DNA from 2 places in the Ramlibacter sp. AN1015 genome. Region 2 is predicted to be linked to the other one. Evidence: riboswitches for the same ligand, from Rfam matches in the RefSeq annotation. Region 2 holds a riboswitch; the other holds the start of a gene.
The links. Region 2 has a riboswitch for S-adenosylhomocysteine ahead of ahcY (adenosylhomocysteinase). Riboswitches for the same ligand answer to the same signal wherever they lie in the genome.

Region 1: another riboswitch for S-adenosylhomocysteine. It lies ahead of metH (methionine synthase); the one in region 2 lies ahead of ahcY (adenosylhomocysteinase).

The regions. Positions count from the first base shown of each region.
Region 1 covers NZ_JBBJUM010000010.1:52,199-62,077, forward strand. Annotated here, with positions in the region: gene metH (methionine synthase) at 1-1,312, opposite strand, end outside; S-adenosyl-L-homocysteine riboswitch at 1,355-1,435, opposite strand; gene WG922_RS16095 (response regulator) at 1,520-5,461, shown strand; gene WG922_RS16100 (homocysteine S-methyltransferase family protein) at 5,472-6,524, opposite strand; gene recQ (DNA helicase RecQ) at 6,800-8,668, shown strand; gene WG922_RS16110 (DUF3297 family protein) at 8,686-8,955, shown strand; gene WG922_RS16115 (ATP-binding protein) at 8,995-9,879, opposite strand, start outside.
Region 2 covers NZ_JBBJUM010000001.1:324,127-334,005, reverse strand. Annotated here, with positions in the region: gene WG922_RS01640 (tripartite tricarboxylate transporter substrate binding protein) at 1-601, shown strand, start outside; gene WG922_RS01635 (gamma-glutamyl-gamma-aminobutyrate hydrolase family protein) at 794-1,555, shown strand; gene WG922_RS01630 (HAD-IIB family hydrolase) at 1,701-2,504, opposite strand; gene WG922_RS01625 (S41 family peptidase) at 2,525-3,760, opposite strand; gene WG922_RS01620 (peptide chain release factor 3) at 3,818-5,449, opposite strand; gene ligD (non-homologous end-joining DNA ligase) at 5,573-6,670, shown strand; gene WG922_RS01610 (ATP-dependent DNA ligase) at 6,725-7,801, opposite strand; S-adenosyl-L-homocysteine riboswitch at 7,857-7,928, shown strand; gene ahcY (adenosylhomocysteinase) at 7,993-9,426, shown strand; gene WG922_RS01600 (TlyA family RNA methyltransferase) at 9,462-9,879, shown strand, end outside.

The sequences.
Region 1 (9,879 bases), on a different contig from region 2:
TGGCCCGCACGTCCTCGCCCGCAGCCTCCTGCTGCTGCTTCTCTTCTTCGATGTAGGGAATCAGGTGGGCCACCGCCTGCTTCATCACCCGGGCCGACTTGACCACCTGCGGCAGGAACATCTTGCCCTGCCCGAACAGGTCGCCGACGATGTTCATGCCGTCCATCAGCGGGCCTTCGATCACGTGCAGCGGCCGCCCGCCGCGTGCCCGTACCGCCTGCCAGGCTTCCTCGGTATCGGCCACGACGTGGTCGGTGATGCCGTGCACCAGGGCATGCGACAGACGCTGTTCGACGGTGCCGGCGCGCCATTCGTTGCGCTTGCTGTCGTCGCGCGCCGCGCCCTTGGCCTGTTCGGCGATCTCGACCAGGCGTTCGCCGGCGTCGGGCCGGCGATTGAGCACCACGTCCTCGACGCGCTCGCGCAGCGTCGGCTCGACCTCGTCGTACACCCCGACCATGCCGGCGTTGACGATGCCCATGTCCATGCCCGCCTGGATGGCGTGGTAGAGGAACACGGTGTGGATGGCCTCGCGCACCGGGTCGTTGCCGCGGAAGGAAAAACTCACGTTGGACACCCCGCCCGAGACCTTGGCGCCGGGCAGGTTCTGCTTGATCCAGCGGGTGGCCTCGATGAAATCGACGGCGTAGTTGTCGTGCTCCTCGATGCCGGTGGCGATGGCGAAGATGTTGGGGTCGAAGATGATGTCCTCGGGCGGGAAGCCGATCTCATCGACCAGCATGCGGTAGGCCCGGGCGCAGATATCGATCTTGCGCTGGTAGGTGTCGGCCTGGCCCCTCTCGTCGAAGGCCATCACCACCGCGGCGGCGCCGTAGCGCCTGACCAGCGTGGCCTGCCGGCGGAACTCGGCCTCGCCTTCCTTCAGGCTGATCGAGTTGACGATTCCCTTGCCCTGGATGCAGCGCAGGCCCGCCTCGATCACCTCCCACTTGGAGCTGTCCACCATGACGGGCACGCGGGCGATGTCCGGCTCGCTGGCCATGAGGGTGAGGAAGCGCACCATGGCGGCGCGGCTGTCCAGCATCGCCTCGTCCATGTTCACGTCGATGATCTGGGCGCCGTTTTCCACCTGCTGGCGCGCCACCGCCAGGGCCTCTTCGAACTGGTTGTTCAGGATCAGCCGCGCGAATGCGCGCGAGCCGGTGACGTTGGTGCGTTCGCCGATGTTCACGAACAGGCTGCCGGGCGCGATGGAGAGAGGCTCCAGGCCGGCCAGGTGCAGCGGCGGCGGGGCCGCAGTCGTCGGCGAAAGGGAGGTGGTCCGCGAAGGAGAAGGGGTCTGGGGCTGCATGGTTCACCTGCCGGAATTGCCGGGCCGCGGCCCGGAGAGATCGTGAGGTGAGCGCCGTTGAACCATGCTCAAGCCTGACGGCCGCACAACCGATGTGCCGCCGCTGCAACGCTCCTTGAGGAGCCGCGATTCTATCGGCGCCCGACCCGCGCCCGCAGACGCGAACCTGATGCCAGCTGAGCAGAACCACGCAACAATGCGCGGCAGATGACCTTCCTTCCGAGCCTTCCGCGCGTTCCGCGCCCGCGCTCCTGGGCCACCTCCCGGCCGACGAGCACGCCTCCCGCCGACCGGGCCGACGCCCGCAGCGCCGCCGGCCTGTCGCTGCTGGTGCTGGTGCTCGGCCTGGGGCTGACCGCCACCGCCGTCACCGGCGCCCGCTCGGCGCTGCAGGCCGAGACCCAGGCGCGCTTCCTGACGCAGGTCGATCGGCTTCAGACTGGGCTGCATCGCCAAGTCGCATTGGCCGAAGACCTGCTCAAGGGCACCCGCGCGACCTTCGGCATCTCCGGCAGGCTCACGCAGGACCAGTTCCGCGCCTATGCGTCCAATCGGGATCTCGGGGCCCTCTTTCCCGGCGTGCGCGGCCTGGGGGTGCTGGACGCGGAGCCTGCGCTCGTGGCACCGTCCGACGATCTGTCGGGGCGCCGGGTCGCCGCGGCCGACAGGCCGCACGCGGTGGCCAGGCCTGCCGCGGCAAGCCTGCGCATCACCCACTTCGCAGAGCCGGCCCACGGCAGCGGCTGGGCTCCTGCGCAGGCGCTGGGCGCCGACTGGGCCCGCCTGGCCCTCGCCCAGCAGGCGGTCGCGACCGGCCGCGCGGTCCTGAGCGGGCCCGTCTCCATGGGGCTCGAGGGCGGCAGGAAGGCCTGGCTGCTGATGGTGCCGGCCCACGACGCCGCGGGCGCGCAGGGCGTCGAGGCGCCCGCGCGGCTGTTCTTCGCTGCGCTGAGCATTCGTGAAGTGATGGAGCCGCTGCGCGACGGGATGGGACGGGGCCTGCAGTTCCAGCTGTTCGACGGCGACGAAGGGCGGCCCCAGAGCCTGCTCTACGACAGCCGGGCGATGCCCGGCGCGTCCCTCGCTTATGCGCCCCTGCCGCGCGGGCGCTTCGCCAGCGAGGAGCAGCTGGTGGTGGGCGACCGGCCGCTGACCCTGCGGGTGGTGAGCACGCCGGCGCTGCAGCTGGCGCCGGGGCAGACGCTGCCGTGGGTGATCGGCGTCAGCGGCGGCCTTCTCAGTGCACTCCTGGCGCTGGCGAGCTGGCTGCTCATGTCGGCCAAGGACCGCGCCCGCCGCATGGCGAGTGGCATGACGGGGGACCTGCAACGCATGGCACGTGTGGTCGAGCGCACCTCCAGCGCCGTGTTCGGCATGGACCTGGACGGGCGCATCACCTGGGCGAACGCCGGATTCGAGCGCCTCACCGGGCTGGCGGCCGACGAATGCGTGGGCCGCTTCGCCGGTGAACTGCCCGAGATCGCGGGGGTGGAACCGGCCTCCCGCGCGCTGCTGCGCGCGGCGGTTGCCAAGCGGGAGGTGCGGCGCCTGGAGTTGCTCAACCAGATGCGCGAAGGCGTGCGCTACTGGACCGACACGGAGCTGCAGCCAACGCGCGACAACGAAGGCCACGTCAACGGCTTCATCTGCATCGCCTCGGACATCACCCGGCGCAAGCTCGCCGAATTGCGCCTGCGCGACAGCGAGCACCTGATGCGCGTGATCGCCGACAACCTGCCGGCGCGGGTTTCGTACTGGGACCGCGAGCGGCGCTGCCGCTTCGTCAACCGCCGCTTCTGCGACGTCTTCCATCGCGAACCCGGGCAGCTCAAGGGGCAACTGCTGTCCCCCGACATCTTCGGCCAGGCCTTCTACGACCAGCTCAGTCCGCACGTGGACGAGGTGCTGCAGGGCAGGCCGCAGTACTTCGAATACGAGGCCGACGAAGGAGCGGGGCGCACTTCGTCCTGGCAGCTGCACTACATCCCGGACATCGAAGCCGACGAGGTGCGGGGCTTTTTCGTGCTCGCGCTCGACGTGACCCAGCTGCGCCAGGCGCGCGACCTCGCCGTGCAGGCCAGCCAGTCCAAGAGCCGCTTCCTGTCCAGCATGAGCCACGAGATCCGCACACCGCTGAACGCGGTGCTCGGCATGCTGGCCCTGCTGCGCGGCACCACCCTGGATGGCCGCCAGCGCGACTACGCCGACAAGGCCGACCGCGCGGCGCGCTCGCTGCTCACGCTGCTCAACGACATCCTCGATCTGTCCAAGATCGAGGCCGGCAAGATGGCGCTGGCGCCGCGCGCCTTCGCGGTGGACGACCTGCTGCGCGACCTGTCGGTGATCTTCGCCGCCAGCGTGGGCCGCAAGGAGCTGGAGGTGCTGTTCGACATCGACCCGGCCCTGCCGCCGCGCCTGGTGGCCGACGACCTGCGCCTGCGGCAGGTGCTGATCAACCTCGGTGGCAACGCGATCAAGTTCACCGAGCGCGGTGAGGTGGTGCTGGCCCTGCGGCTGCTCGGGGGTGACCGCGAGCGCGCCCGGGTCGAGGTGTCGGTGCGCGACACCGGCATCGGCATCGCCCCGCAGGAGCAGGAGCGCATCTTCAGCGAGTTCGGCCAGGCCAGCGACACCACCGCGCGCCAGTTCGGGGGCACCGGCCTGGGCTTGGGCATCTGCCAGAAGCTGCTGGGCCTCATGGGAAGCCAGCTGCGCCTGGAGAGCGAAGCCGGGCGCGGCAGCCGCTTCTGGTTCGAGCTGGACTTGCCCGTGGCGCCGGCCGACGCTGCGCCGGCGCCGGCGCCGGCGAAGGCCTCGGGACCGCGCCGGGTGCTGATCGTGGACGACAACAGCGACGCGCGCGAGAGCCTTGCGGCCATGGCCCGGGGGCTGGGCTGGACAGTGGATGTGGCGGACAGCGGCGCGGCCGCGGTGGCCATGGTCGATGCCGCGGCTCCGGGGCAGGCCTACGACGCGGTGTTCGTCGATTGGCGCATGCCCGACATGGACGGCTGGCAGGCCAGCCTGCGCATCCGCCAGCTCCCAGCCGCTGCGAAGGCGCCCCTGGTCATCATGGTGACGGCCTACGGACGCGAGATGCTGAGCCAGCGCCCTCCCGACGAGCAGGCCCTGCTGGACGGCTTTCTGGTCAAGCCGGTCACGCCCACCATGCTGGCGGATGCGCTCGCGCCCGCAGCGCCGCCGCAGGCAATGCGCGGCGCCGTCGGGCCAGGGCTGCCCCTGGCGGGGCTGCGCCTGCTGCTGGTGGAGGACAACCCGACCAACCAGCAGGTCGCCATGGAGCTGCTGGCCGCCCAGGGGGCGCAGGTGGAGCTTGCATCCAACGGCCGCGACGGCCTGGAGCGCATCCGCGATGCCGCGCACCAGTTCGACGCGGTACTCATGGACGTCCTGATGCCGGTCATGGACGGGCTCACTGCCGCCCGTGCGGTGCGCGAGCAACTGGGCAACTGGCGCCTGCCGATCATCGCGATGACGGCCAACGCGATGGAGAGCGATCGCATGGACAGCCTCGCGGCCGGCATGAACGACCACGTGGGCAAGCCCTTCAGCATCGAGCAGCTGGTGCAGGTGCTGCTGCACCACGTTGGCCAGCGAGGGGCGGCGGCGCCAATGGCCGCTCCTGCGGCAGCGGTCACGATGCCACCGCTGCCGGAGGCTGCCTCGCAGGGCGCCGGTCTGCCGGCATCGGAACCGCCGCAAGCGCTGTCGCAACGCACGGCATCGCACCCAGACAACCCCAAGCAGCCCGCGCACGGCCAGGCGGACCCGGAACACACCGCGCGTCCGCTCGCGTCGCAGCTGCTCGACCGGGGCTCGGCGGTGAGCCGGCTGGGCGGCGACCGCGCGCTCTACGACCGGCTCGTGCCCAGCTTCACCGAAAGCCTGCAGGGCATCGCATCGCGGCTGCCGACGCTGCTCAACAGCGTGCCGCAGGCCGAGGCGGTGCGGATGATGCACACGCTCAAGGGCTCGGCCGCCACCATGGGCGCCGACCGCCTGTCTGCCGCTGCCGCGTCCGCCGAACGCGTGCTGGCCGGCCCCCAGGCGCAGGGCGAGCCTTCCGAGGCGCTGCACGCGGTGGCGGCAGCGATCGAGGACACCCTGGGCGCGCTGGCGGGGGACTGAGCCGGGCCGCTCAGGCCGGCACTCCCGGCACGTTGCTTGCGGCGTGCCGCAGGCTGCGCGTCGCAAGCGGCGTCACCGCCTCGCGGATGGCGCCGATGTGCGCAGGGGTGGTGCCGCAGCAGCCGCCCACGATGTTGATCAGGCCTTCGGCGGCGAACTCGTGCAGCAGGCGCGCCGTGACCTCGGGCGTCTCGTCGAAGCCGGTCTCGCTCATGGGGTTGGGCAGGCCGGCGTTGGGGTAGCAGCTGATATAGGTGTCGCCGGCCACGCGCGAAAGCTCCTGGATGTACGGGCGCATCAGCGCCGCCCCCAGCGCGCAGTTCAGGCCCACCGCCAGTGGGCGGGCGTGGCGCACGCTGTACCAGAACGCCGCCACCGTCTGGCCGCTCAGGATGCGGCCGGAAGCGTCGGTCACGGTGCCGCTGACGATCAGCGGCAGGCGTTCGCCCGATTGCGTGAAGTACTCGTCGATCGCGAACAGCGCCGCCTTGGCATTGAGCGTGTCGAAGATGGTCTCGACCAGCAGCAGGTCGGCCCCGCCCTCGACCAGCGCCTGCACCTGCTCGAAGTAGGCCGCGCGCAACTGCTCGAAATCGACGTTGCGCGCGCCCGGATCATTCACGTCGGGACTGATGCTGGCGGTGCGCGGCGTGGGGCCGAGCGCGCCGGCCACGAAGCGCGGCTTGTCGGGGGTGGAGAACTTGTCGGCCGCCTCGCGCGCCAGGCGTGCAGAGGCGAGGTTCAGCTCGCGCGCCAGGTGGCCGAGCGCGTAGTCGTCCTGCGCGATCGAGGTGGCACCGAAGGTGTTGGTCTCGATGATGTCGGAGCCCGCCGCCAGGAAAGCCTCGTGGATGTCGCGGATCACGTCCGCACGCGTGATGCTGAGCAGCTCGCCGTTGTTCTTGAGGTCCTTGCCGTGGTCCTTGAAGCGCTCGCCCCGCACCTGCGCCTCGCTCAGCTTCAGGCGCTGGATCATGGTGCCCATGGCCCCGTCGATGATGACGATGCGCTTGGACAGGGCGTCGGCCAGCGCGTGGCCGCGGGTGTAGGCGATGGGTTGCATGGTCCGTCGATTGTAGAAACCGTGATTGCGATGGCCGCCGAAGCGTCACCTGCAGCTCACCGGCCGGCGAGCCCGAGCTCAGGATCTGGCACCAGGTCCGTTCTTCGTGTCGGGCGCGCCCCTGAGCGCCTGGCGTCGGGTCGCAGCTGGCTGCCTATTGAATCCAGTGGCATCAAAACCTCACATTTCACTGATGAGCAAAAAGTGTGTGCCCCCTAGCGCTTTGGTATTTGCTGAATTCCTGAGCCGGGCGTGAGGCGACAATCGCCGCCATCGTGCTCGCCACCGCCTCACCTTCTCCCCTGTCCGTCCTGCACGAGGTCTTCGGCTACGAGCAGTTCCGCGGCCCCCAGGCCGCCATCGTCGAGCACGTCTGCACCGGCGGCGACGCGCTGGTGCTGATGCCCACGGGCGGCGGCAAGTCGCTGTGCTACCAGGTGCCGGCCATCGTGCGACAGCGGGCCGGCCGCGGCATCGCGGTGGTCGTGTCGCCGCTGATCGCGCTCATGCACGACCAGGTCGGCGCGCTGCACGAAGCCGGAGTCGATGCGGCGTTCCTGAACTCCACCCTGAGCGGGGCCGAGGCGGCGGATGTCGAGCGGCGCCTGCTGCGCGGCGAGGTCACGCTGCTGTACGCCGCGCCCGAACGCGTGACCACGCCGCGTTTCCTGGCGCAGCTCGATTCGCTGCACGAGCGCGGGCTGCTGTCGCTGTTCGCGATCGACGAGGCGCATTGCGTGAGCCAGTGGGGCCACGACTTCCGGCCCGAGTACCGCGCGCTGACGGTGCTGCACGAGCGCTATGCCGGTGTGCCCCGGATCGCACTCACCGCCACGGCCGACGCCCTCACGCGCCAGGACATCGTCGAGCGCCTGCAGCTCGAGCAGGCGCGGCAGTTCGTCAGCAGCTTCGACCGGCCCAACATCTCCTACACCATCGTCGAGAAGAAGGATCCGAGCCAGCAGCTGCTGCGCTTCGTGCAGGACGAGCACGAGGGTGAAGCGGGGGTGGTGTATTGCCAGTCGCGCAAGCGGGTCGAGGAAGTCGCGCAGATGCTGGCGCAGCAGGGCATCGACGCGCTGCCCTACCACGCGGGCCTGGACGCCGCGATGCGCCAGCGCCACCAGGACCGCTTCCTGCGCGACGAGGGCGTGGTGATGGTGGCGACCATCGCCTTCGGCATGGGCATCGACAAGCCCGACGTGCGCTTCGTGGCCCATCTCGACATGCCCAAGAACATCGAGGGCTACTACCAGGAGACCGGCCGCGCGGGGCGCGACGGGCTGCCCGCGGCGGCGTGGATGGCGTATGGGCTACAGGACGTGGTGAACCAGCGCCGCATGATCGACGAGAGCCCCGCCGGCGCGGACTTCAAGCAGGTGATGCGCGGCAAGCTCGATGCGCTGCTGGCGCTGGCCGAGGCGACCGACTGCCGGCGCGTGCGCCTGCTGCACTATTTCGGCGAGGTGTCGGGGCCCTGCGGCAACTGCGACAACTGCCTGAATCCGCCGCAGGTGTGGGACGGCACCGATGCCGCGCGCAAGCTGCTCTCGACCATCTACCGGGTGCAGCAGCACAGCGGCATCACCTTCGGCGCCGGCCACATCATGGACATCCTGCGCGGCAAGGCGAGCGACAAGGTGCGCCAGCACGGGCACGATCGCCTCAGCACCTTCGGTCTCGGCGGCGGCTTCAGCGAGACGCAGCTGCGTGGCGTGTTGCGCCAGCTGATCGCGGTGGGGGCGGTGTCCGTCGATGCCCAGGCCTTCAACACCCTGCAGCTGACCGACGGCTCGCGTGCGGTGCTGCGCGGCGAGCAGACGGTGACGCTGCGCGAGGGCGTTGCGGCGCCGTCCGGCGGGCGTCGGCGCGCTGGCGGCCCCAAGCCGACGGCCGCGGCCGTGGCTGCCGGCCTCACCGACGACGGGCAGCTGCGCTTCGCCGCGCTCAAGGCCTGGCGCGCCGAAGTGGCACGCGAGCACAACCTGCCGGCCTATGTCATCTTCCACGACGCCACCCTCGCAGCGATCGCGGCGCAGGATCCGCGCACCTTGTCGGATCTGCAGGGCATCAGCGGGCTCGGCGCCAAGAAGCTCCAGGCATATGGTGAGGAGGTGCTGCGGGTGGTCGGGGCCGCGCGCTGATGTCCGAGAATCCGGGCATGACGAGCGAACCCACGACACCTCCCGCGGCGCCCGAGCGGCCCGAACTGCCCGACCATCTCAGCGTCGATCCGCGCAGCCCCCACCATGTGGCCGCCGTGTTCGAGCACGACGTCGGCATCCGCCTCAATGGCAAGGAACGCCACGACGTCGAGGAGTACTGCATCAGCGAGGGCTGGGTGAAGGTTCCGGCCGGCAAGACGGTGGACCGGCGCGGCAGGCCGCTGCTGATCAAGATCAAGGGCGCGGTCGAGGCGTTCTATCGGTGACGGTCGGGTGTGCGCCGGGTGCGCATCGGCCCTGCGGTGCTACTGCACGAACCCGATCGAGCGTGCTTCGCGCACTTCCGGCTTGATGCGGTGCTCGGCTTCGAGCTGTTCGAGGAAGTCCTCGGGCTCGAAGCTGGCGCACAGGATCACGCTCTGGCGCTTGACGGCGGCGAAGTCGCCTGGGCATAGCTGCTCCAGGCGTGCCAGGCGGTTGCGGATCTCCGGCGTGAGGCGGCTGGCGTCGCCCTCCAGCACTTCGACCACGAACATGCGTTCGCGCTGCGCGCTCGTGAGCGGATTGAAGCGGATCTTGAAGGTGAAGCGGCGCAGCGCGGCCTGGTCGATGCGGTCGAGGAGGTTGGTGGTGCACACGAAGATGCCGGCAAAGCGTTCCATGCCCTGCAGCATCTCGTTGACCTCGGTGACCTCGTAGGTGCGCTGCGCACCGCGCCGGTCCTGCAGGAAGCTGTCCGCTTCGTCCAGCAGCAGCACGGCCTTTTCGGTCTCCGCCTCGCGGAACATGGCGGCCATGTTCTGCTCGGTCTCGCCCACGAACTTGCTCATGAGGTCGCTGGCCTGCTTGATCAACAGCGGGCGCTGCAAGCGTTGGGCGATGTGCTCGGCCAAAGCGGTCTTGCCGGTACCCGGGGCGCCGTAGAAGCACAGTGTGCCGTGGCCGCTGGCCTGCAGGGCGGCCACGATGCGCGGGAGCTCGAAGCGGGTCTCGACGTTGAGCATGTCGAGGTCGTAGTTGGTGGCGCTGCGACGCTCGCTGGTGCCGGGGCCGCGCACGCCCAGCGCGTGGTCGGCGTTGTGCAGCTGGCGCTCGATGAGCGCCTCGACCCCGACTGCGTCGCAGCGCGCCAGTTCGGCAAAGCGTGCCGCGGTGCGGATCTGCGCCGGCGTGAGGCCCTTGCGCTCGGT
Region 2 (9,879 bases):
CTACGCCTTCGGCATCGTCGTGCCGGCCGATGGCCCGATCAAGAACTGGAACGATTTCGTCGCTTACGCGAAAGCCAATCCGGGCAAGCTGAGCTACGGCTCCACGGGCAACCTCACCAGCCCGCACCTGACCACCGAGCTGATCGCGCAGCGCCTGGGCCTCCAGCTGAACCACGTGCCCTTCAAGGGCAGCGCCGACCTGATGCAGGCCATCGGCGGCGGCCACATCATGGCGGCGGCCGACTCCACCGGCTTCGCGCCGCTGGTGCAGGCCGGCAAGCTGCGCGTGCTCAACACATGGGGCGAGAAGCGGCTGGAGAAATTCCCCGACGCGCCGACCCTCAAGGAACTCGGCATCGACATCGTGCAGAACTCGCCCTTCGGCATCGGCGCGCCGCGCGGCACGCCGCCCGAGGTGGTCGCGAAGCTGCACGAGGCCTTCAAGAAGGCCATGGAAGACCCGAGCTACGTGCAGGCCCTGGCCCGCTACGACATGGTCCCCATGTACATGGGCCCGCAGGCCTACGCCAAGTTCGCGCAGGAGACCTTCGCCACGGAAAAGGCGCTGGTCGAGAAGCTGGGGCTGGCCAAGGGCAGCTGATCGCGCCAGCCGAGGCCGGCGCGCTCGCGTCGGCTTCACGGCAGGTTCCGGGCACGGCTCAGCGGGCGGCGCAGCGGTTTCCATCCGGCCGTCGTCCGTCCGTGTTTGCAACCGCGCTTGCGGCCGGTTGCGGCAGGTTGCCGCCAGTTGCGGCGGGCCCACGCGATGCGGCCCCTGCGGCAATATCGCGGCATGCAGAAACCGCTGGTGTGGCTGCCTGCGTGCCACCGCAACCTCGACCTGTCCGACCCCGGCGGCTACATCGTGCTGGCAGACCGCTATGCCGAGGCGGTCGATCAGCTGGACCTGCAGCCGGTGCTGTTTCCGTTGGCAGGCGCGGACGACGTCGATGCCCTGCTGCCCCTGGTCGATGGCGTGCTGCTCACCGGCTCCCCCTCCAACGTAGAGGCCAGCCACTATGGCGGCACTGCGCTGCCCACCGACCTCCTCGATCCGCGGCGTGATGCGCTCACCATGCGTCTGGTGCGCGCCGCCCTCGCCGCCGGCGTGCCGCTGTTCGGTGTCTGCCGGGGCCTGCAGGAGATGAACGTCGCCCTCGGAGGCACCCTGCACCAGCAGGTGCATGCCGAGCAAGGCCACCTGGACCACCGCGAGCCCGATGACCAGCCGATGGAGGTGCAGTTCGCGCACCGCCACGAGGTACGGCTGGTGCCGGGCAGCGCCTTCGCGCAGTGGGCCGGCGCCACCACCGCACAGGTCAATTCACTGCACGGCCAGGGCATCAAGCGGCTCGGCCAGGGGCTGGTGGCCGAAGCCTTTGCGCCCGACGGGCTGGTGGAGGGCGTGCGCTACGAGCGCAGCGGGGCCTTCGCGTTCGGCGTGCAGTGGCACCCCGAGTGGCGTTATGCCAGCACGCCGTTCTACGCACGTACTTTCGAAGCCTTCGCGCAGGCGTGCCGCGTGCATTTCGCGCGCCGCCGAAGCAGCCCTTGAACCCCGCGTCGGCGGCGCGCGTCCCCTGCGTATGGGTGGCGGCCAGGCACCGGGAGCTTGGCAACGGGCATGCGCCCGCATTGCTGCGCCGTTGGACGGCGGCGGAACGCGTGCGCTGATCAACGTCGGGCTGTCGCCCGTACCGTTACGGCGTGGCGGTCGCGCGGGCCTGCAGCACGGCGGCGGCCACTTCGGCGAAGCCCCGGCCCCGCTCGGAGGGCGTGACGTACTTCGGCGGATGGCGCAGCTGCGCCTCGAAGCGGCGAATGTTGGCGACGCCTGCGCAATGCGTGAAGCGCTCGAACATGCATTCGTCGTTGGTGGAGTCGCCGACGTAGACCCAGTGGTCCAGCTCGGCGTCCAGCTCGCGGCCCAGCAGCGTGCGCAGGATCCAGCGTGCACCGGCGAGCTTGTCGTGCGTGCCGTACCAGCCGTTGACGTGGATGGAGCTGACCGTCGCGGTCATGCCCTCGGCGCGCATCAGCGCCACGACCTCGCGCACCTGCGCCGGCGCCAGCTGCGTGAACTCGCTGTGATCGATCGCGATGTCGGTTTCGCGGCCGGCGCTGTCGCGGGCGAGCTGCGCTCCGGGCACCGTGGCGACGATGCGCGCAGCCACCTGCTGCATGCGCGCGAAGTTGCGCGCGCGGGTGGCGGCGTCCTGCTGGTAGTGCTTGCGCAACGCACCGTCGCAGCCGCGCACCAGGGCGACCGCGCCGTTCTCCGCGACGATGGCGTCGATCGGCCATTGCAGCGCGAAGGGCTCGCTCCAGCCCACCGGGCGGCCGGTGATGGCGATGGCGTGCAGGCCCGCTTCGCGCAGCGCCGCCAGCGCAGCCAGCGCCTCGGGGCTGGCGCTGCCGTCGCTGGTCAGGGTGTCGTCGATGTCGGTCAGGACGCCGGTGATGCCGCGGCGCGCGGCGAGGGGCCAGTCGGAGAGTGGGAGCATGGGGACGCTGGGGACGGCCGTCATTGTGGCGCAAGCAGCCGCCCGGCCAGACCATCCCAGGGGTCGGAGGCGCGCTTCGTGGCGGCCGCTTCCAACGGCGCGGGCGCCGCCGGGCAGGCGCCGGTGTCGATGTGGTGCAGCGCCGCCGCCAGCAGCGGCTCGCGCGCATCGCCCAGCGGGATGCGCCGGTCTTCCTGCACGGGACACTGCGGTGCCATGCCGCTGGCGTAGTCGCCGAAGCCGACGGCGTTGACGCTCTGGAACTCGATGGCGAAGTAGCTCTTGCCGCAGTTGTCCTTGCGATGGAAGCCGTACGGCTTGCCGCAGGTGGGCTGGCCGACCAGCACCACCTCGATGCCGACGCCGCGCAGTCCGTTGACGATCGATTCGCTGGCCGAGCAGGTGGCGCCGGATGCCAGAACGTACAGGCGCGGCAGCCCCAGCTGCGGCAGCGGGTGCCCCTTGGGATAGCGGCTTTCGGCGGTCTGCACGGTGCCGGTGAACTGCAGCCGCGTGCCCGCGCCTTCTGCGCGGCGCTTGTCGCTGTAGCGCAGCTCTTCGAACAGCTTGCCGTTGTGGTCGGCCCCGGCCACCATCGACGCGACGGCCTGCGCCACGTAGAGGTAGCCGCCCGGGTTGTTGCGCAAGTCCAGCACCAGCTCGGGCACCTCTGCTGCCCGAAGGGCTTCGAAGGCGGCGATCAGCGCGTCCTGCGCACCCTTGCCGTGCCGGTCGAACTGCAGGTAGCCGACCGCGCGGCCGCCCGGGCTGGACAGCGTAGCCACCAGCGGCACGCCGGCGCGTCCCGTCGCGAGCACGGCCGCCATGGGCGTGGCGACGGCGGTGAGCATCGCGTCTGCCTGCGATGTCGTGAGCACTGCGCTGTAGCGGTCGGTGGGCCGGCCGCTGGCGTCCGGCTCGCGCAGCAGGAGCGCGCCGAAGTACGACTGCACGCTTGCGTGCTCCTGGGAGGCCACCTCGGGCACGCGGTCCCACCAGAGGTATCGGTCGTTCAGGTAGCTGCGGGCGAAGGCCTGCTCGCCCTGCAAGGTGCAGATGCCGGCCAAGGACGGGGAAGGCGCCAGCGCGGCGGTGGGGGTCACCAGCTTGCCGGGGTCGGCTGCTGCGCCATCTCCTCCGCCCCCGCCGCCGCCGCAGGCGGCGAGCAGCAATGCAGCCGCGAGACCGACCAAGCGGGTGGCCGTGCGCCGGCCGGGAAAACGAGTCGAGAGGGTCGAGGGGGTCGGGTGCGACACGCGGAGCTCCTGATGAGCTCCGGATTATCGAACTGATGAGCTAGCGCGCTGCTGTGCTCAACCTTGCAGGGACAGCCCGGCGTGTTCGCGCAACAGATGGAAGTGGATTTTGGGAAATCGTTCCTGGGCCAGGCGCACGTCGTAGGGCGAGGTGCACAGGAAAGCCAGGGCGTCGGCGGCGTCCAGCGCCATGCGCTGGGGGTAGGCGTCGCTGAAGGCGCGCAGTTCGGCCGGGGTGTCGGCGGTGATCCAGCGCGCGCCCGTGTACTGGCAGCCCTCCAGGCGGATGTCGGCGTCGTATTCGGTGAGCAGCCGGTGCTGCACCACCTCGAACTGCAGCTGGCCGACCGCCCCGAGCAGCATCGCTCCGCCGGCCTGCGGCCGGAACACCTGGATGGCGCCTTCCTCGCCGAGCTGCGCCAGCCCCTGCTGCAACTGCTTGGTGCGCAGCGGATTCTTCAGCAGCACCGTCATGAACAGCTCGGGCGCGAAGAAGGGCAGCCCGGTGAACTGCAGGTTGGCGCCGTCGGTGATGGTGTCGCCCAGCTGCACGCCGCCGTGCGTGGTGAAGCCGATGATGTCGCCGGCATAGGCTTCGTCCACGGCTTCGCGCCGCTGCGACAGGAAGGTGACGACCGAGGTGGGACGCAGCTCCTTGCCGGTGCGCTGCACCTTGAGCTTCATGCCGGGCGTGTAGCGCCCCGACGCCATGCGCACGAAGGCGATGCGGTCGCGGTGGTTGGCGTCCATGTTGGCCTGCACCTTGAAGACCACGCCGGAGAAGGCAGCGTCCTCGGGGGCAATCACCTTTTCGACAGGCTGGCGGTTCACCAGCAGGGAGCTGGTGCGCGGCTGCGGCGCGGGGGCGAGATCGACCAGCGCGTCCAGCACCTCCATCACGCCGAAGTTGTTGACGCCGGAGCCGAAAAATACCGGCGTCTGGCGCCCTTCCAGGAACGCCTGGTGGTCCCAGGAAGGCGAGGCGCCGGTGGCCAGCTCCATGCTGTCGGCGGCAGCCTGCCACTCGTCGCTGAAGCGCCGGCGCAGCACATCGTCCTGGCTCAGCGGAATGGTCTCGAAATCCTGCGGCCGGCGTTCGCTGCCGGACTCGAACACGGTCATGGCCTGGGTGCGCAGGTTCATGATGCCGCCGAAGGACTTGCCCTTGCCCACGGGCCAGGTCATGGGCACGCAGGGCATGCCGAGCTCGCGCTCGACTTCGTCGAGGATGTCCAGCGGCTCGCGCACCTCGCGGTCCATCTTGTTGACGAAGGTGATGATGGGTGTGTTGCGCTGGCGGCAGACCTCGATCAGGCGGCGGGTCTGGGCTTCCACGCCGTTGGCGGCGTCGATCACCATCAGCGCCGAATCGACCGCGGTGAGGACGCGGTAGGTGTCTTCGGAGAAGTCCTTGTGGCCGGGCGTGTCGAGCAGGTTGATCACGTGGTCGCGGTACAGCATCTGCATCACCGACGACGCCACCGAGATGCCGCGCTGCTTCTCGATTTCCATCCAGTCGGAGGTGGCGTGGCGCGAGGCCTTGCGCGCCTTGACGCTGCCGGCGATCTGGATCGCGCCGGAGAACAGCAGCAGTTTCTCGGTGAGCGTGGTCTTGCCCGCGTCGGGGTGGGAAATGATGGCGAAGGTGCGGCGGCGCCGGGTCTCGGCGGCAAAGGGCGAGGCAGACAAGGCAGGAAACTCCGGGGGGATGGCTGGCGGGAGACCGGGGCGCGCGCGTCGGCGTGCGCTTGCGGCCGTGCATTTGGTTGCAGCCAGCCCCGTATTGTGCCCAAGCGGCTTAGCCTGCGATCCATGTCCGCCGAGAGCCCGCGCGCTGCCAAGGAGTCGGTCACCGTCCAGGCCGGCCCGCATGCAGTGCGCGTGTCCAGCCCGGGCAAGCTGATGTTTCCGCAGGCGGGGGTGACCAAGCTCGAGCTGGTGCAGTACTACCTGTCGGTGGCCGAGGGCGCGCTGCGCGGCGCCGGCATGCGGCCCTGCGTGATGAAGCGCTACCCGGACGGGGTGGAGGGCGAGGCCTTCTTCCAGAAGCGGGCGCCAGCCAAGCACCCCGAGTGGGTCTGCGTGACCACCCTGCGCTTTCCCTCGGGCCGCACGGCCGAAGAGGTGGTGCCCTGCAACGCGGCGACGCTTGCCTGGATGGCCAACCTCAACTGCATCGAGCTCCACCCGCACCCGGTGCGCGCCGACGACCTGGACCACCCCGACGAGCTGCGCATCGACCTGGACCCGACGCCCGGCGTGCAGTGGCCGCAGATCGTGGAGGTGGCCGCGGTGGTGCGGGAGGTCCTGCACGAGATGCGGCTGACCGGGTTCGCCAAGACCTCGGGCTCGCGCGGGGTGCACGTGATCGCGCGGATCGAGCGCCGCTGGGGCTTCGACGAGGTGCGGCGCGCCGCCCTGGCGCTGGCGCGCGAGGTCGAGCGTCGGGCGCCGAAGCTGGCCACCAGCGCGTGGTGGAAAGAGGAGCGGCACGGCGTCTTCCTCGACTACAACCAGAACGCCAAGGACCGTACGGTCGCATCGGCCTATTCGGTGCGCCCGCGTCCCGACGCGCGCGTGTCCGCGCCGGTCGGCTGGGACGAGCTGCGCGCCTGCGATCCGGCCGATTTCACGCTGCGCACGATGCCCGAGCGCTACGCGCGGCTGGGCGACCTGCACGCCGCCATCGACGATCAGGCCTGCTCGCTGGACGCACTGCTGGAGCTGTCGGCGCGGCAGGCGGCCGGTGGACAAGGCGACGCGCCCTGGCCGCCGCATTACGCCAAGCAGGCCGGCGAGCCGCCCCGTGCCCCGCCGTCGGTGCGGCGCACGCGCGAGCCCGTGGCCGCCGACGCGAAGGAAAGCGCCTCGGCCAGGCCGCGGACGCAGCGCAAGGCCGGGCCGAAGTAGGGGGGGCCAGCCGCCGACGCAGGCTCGCGCAGGACAGGGCGACGCAAGGCGAGCTCAGGCGCCGAACACCTGCGCCAGCTCGAAGGGCGCCGTGACGTCCAGCTGGTCGTAGCGGCAGTCGGCGGGCGCCTTGTCGGTGCGCCAGCGCAGGAAGGTGGTGGCGTGGCGAAAGCGCCGGCCCTGCAGGTGGTCGTACTTCACCTCGCACACACGCTCGGGGCGCAGCGCCTCCCAGCGCAGGTCCTTGCCGCCGCTCCAGCGGCTCTTGGCGCCCGGCATCCGGTCGGCATCGCCGACGGAGGCGCTGGCCCAGTCGCGCCAGGGGTGGTTCTCCAGCGCCTGCTCGCGCAGCGGCGCAAGCTCGTCCACCAGCTCGGTGCGGCGGGCCATCGTGAACGACGAGGTGATGCCCACGTGCTGCAGCATGCCCTCCTCGTCATACAGGCCCAGCAGCAGCGAGCCGACGGCGTCCTGCTGGTCCTTGTACCAGCGGAAGCCGGCCACCACGCAATCGGCCGTGCGGACGTGCTTGATCTTGAACATCGCGCGTTTCGCCGGCTGGTAGGGCGCGTCGGCCGGCTTGGCGATCACCCCGTCGAGGCCCGCACCTTCGAAGCGCTGCAGCCATTCCTGCGCGGTGGCGCGGTCGCGGGTCATCGGGGTGAGGTACAGCGGCGGGCGCGCCTGGCCCAGCAGGCGCTCCAGCCGCAGCCGCCGCTCGTGCTGCGGCAGCGCCATCGTGCTGCGCCCGCCGGCGGCCAGCAGGTCGAACGCGACGAATGCGGCCGGTGTCTCGCGTGCCAGCCGCGCGATGCGCGACGCCGCAGGGTGCACCCGCTGCTGCAGGGCATCGAAGTCGAGGCCGTTCGGGCCCGCCACCACGATCTCGCCGTCGAGGATGCAGCCCTTGGGCAGCGCTTCGTGCAGCGCCTTCTCGAGCTCGGGGAAATAGCGGTTCAGCGGCTTGAGGTCGCGGCTTTGCAGCGTGACCCCGTCGTTGCCCCGGAACACGATGGCCCGGAAGCCGTCCCACTTGGGCTCGTAGAGCACGGCATCGCCCTGCGGCAGCTCGTCGGCGACCTTCGCGAGCATGGGGTCGATGGGGGTGGCGAAGAGGGCGTTTTCGGGCATCGCCTTTTGTACCCCAGCCAGCCGCGGCCGTGGGGTGGCTGCCTATAATCGCGTCCCATCCGAGGAGCGTTGCAGCACTGTTCAGTGCGAGGCTCGGATTTCCCACCCGCAACGACGCTCACCCACTGTTTCCTGTGTGGTGAGTTCCCCAGAGAAGTAGTGGCCTATTCAAACCCTGTTTTGGAGAATCCATGAACGCCGTTCTCAAACCCGTTTCCGCCGACGACTGCGCCATCGCCGACCTGTCGCTGTCCGACTGGGGCCGCAAGGAAATCCGCATCGCCGAAACCGAGATGCCGGGCCTCATGGCCATCCGCGACGAGTTCGCCAAGGCCCAGCCGCTCAAGGGCGCGCGCATCACCGGCTCGCTGCACATGACCATCCAGACGGCCGTGCTGATCGAGACGCTGCAGTCCCTGGGCGCGCAGGTGCGCTGGGCCTCCTGCAACATCTTCTCGACCCAGGACCACGCCGCCGCCGCCATCGCCGCCGGCGGCACGCCCGTGTTCGCCATCAAGGGCGAATCGCTGGCCGACTACTGGGACTACACCCACCGCATCTTCGACTTCGGCCCCAAGGGCTCGGCCGGCGAAGGCCCGAACATGATCCTGGACGACGGCGGTGACGCAACGCTGCTCATGCACCTGGGCAAGCGCGCCGAGAAGGACGCCTCCGTGCTCACCAACCCCGGCAGCGAGGAAGAGCGCCTGCTGTTCGCCGCCATCAAGGCCAAGCTCGCGCAGGACCCCACCTGGTACAGCCGCAAGAGCGCCGAGATCATCGGCGTGACGGAGGAGACCACCACGGGCGTGAACCGCCTCAAGCAGATGTCCGTGCGCGGCGAGCTGATGTTCCGCGCCATCAACGTCAACGACTCGGTCACCAAGAGCAAGTTCGACAACCTGTACGGCTGCCGCGAGTCGCTGGTAGACGGGATCAAGCGCGCCACCGACGTGATGGTCGCCGGCAAGGTGGCGCTGGTGGCCGGTTACGGGGACGTGGGCAAGGGCAGCGCCCAGGCCCTGCGCGCGCTCTCGGCGCAGGTCTGGGTCACCGAAATCGACCCCATCTGTGCCCTGCAGGCCGCGATGGAAGGCTACCGCGTGGTCACCATGGAGTACGCCGCCGACAAGGCCGACATCTTCGTGACGGCCACCGGCAACAAGGACGTGATCACGCACGACCACATGGCCCGCATGAAGGACCAGGCGATCGTCTGCAACATCGGCCACTTCGACAACGAGATCGACGTCGCGTCGCTCGAGAAGTACCAGTGGGAAGAGATCAAGCCGCAGGTCGATCACGTGATCTTCCCCGACGGCAAGCGCATCATCCTGCTGGCCAAGGGACGCCTGGTGAACCTGGGCTGCGGCACCGGCCACCCGAGCTACGTGATGTCCTCCAGCTTCGCCAACCAGACCATCGCGCAGATCGAGCTGTTCGCGCATGCCGACAGCTACGACGTGGGCAAGGTCTACACGCTGCCCAAGCACCTCGACGAGAAGGTGGCGCGCCTGCAGCTCAAGAAGCTCAACGCCACGCTGACCGAGCTGTCGGACGAGCAGGCCGGCTACCTGGGCGTGCCCAAGCAGGGCCCGTTCAAGCCGGACACCTACCGCTACTGATTGCGCCGCTGCGGCAGCCCGACCCCGGACAGCCGATGCGCGCCGACCAGTTGCTCGTCGAACGCGGCCTCGCCGCCTCGCGCGCGCAGGCCCAGCGCCTGATCGCTGCCGGCGTGCGCTGGCGCGCCGGCGCCGACTGGCGTGCGGTTGCGAAGAACGGCGAAGAGCTGCCGGCCGATGCGCTGTTCGAGCTCGGCGACGCGGCCGAGGCGCGTTACGTCTCGCGTGGCGGACTCAAGCTCGAAGGCGCATTGCGCGCCAGCGGCATCGATCCTCGGGGCTCGCGCTGCCTCGATGTGGGCCAGTCCACGGGGGGCTTCACCGACTGCCTGCTGCAGCGCGGCGCGACCAGCGTGGTGGGCGTCGATGTCGGGCACGGCCAGTTGCACCCGCGCATTGCAGGCGACCCGCGCGTGCGCTGCATCGAACGCGTCAACGCGCGCAGCCTCGACG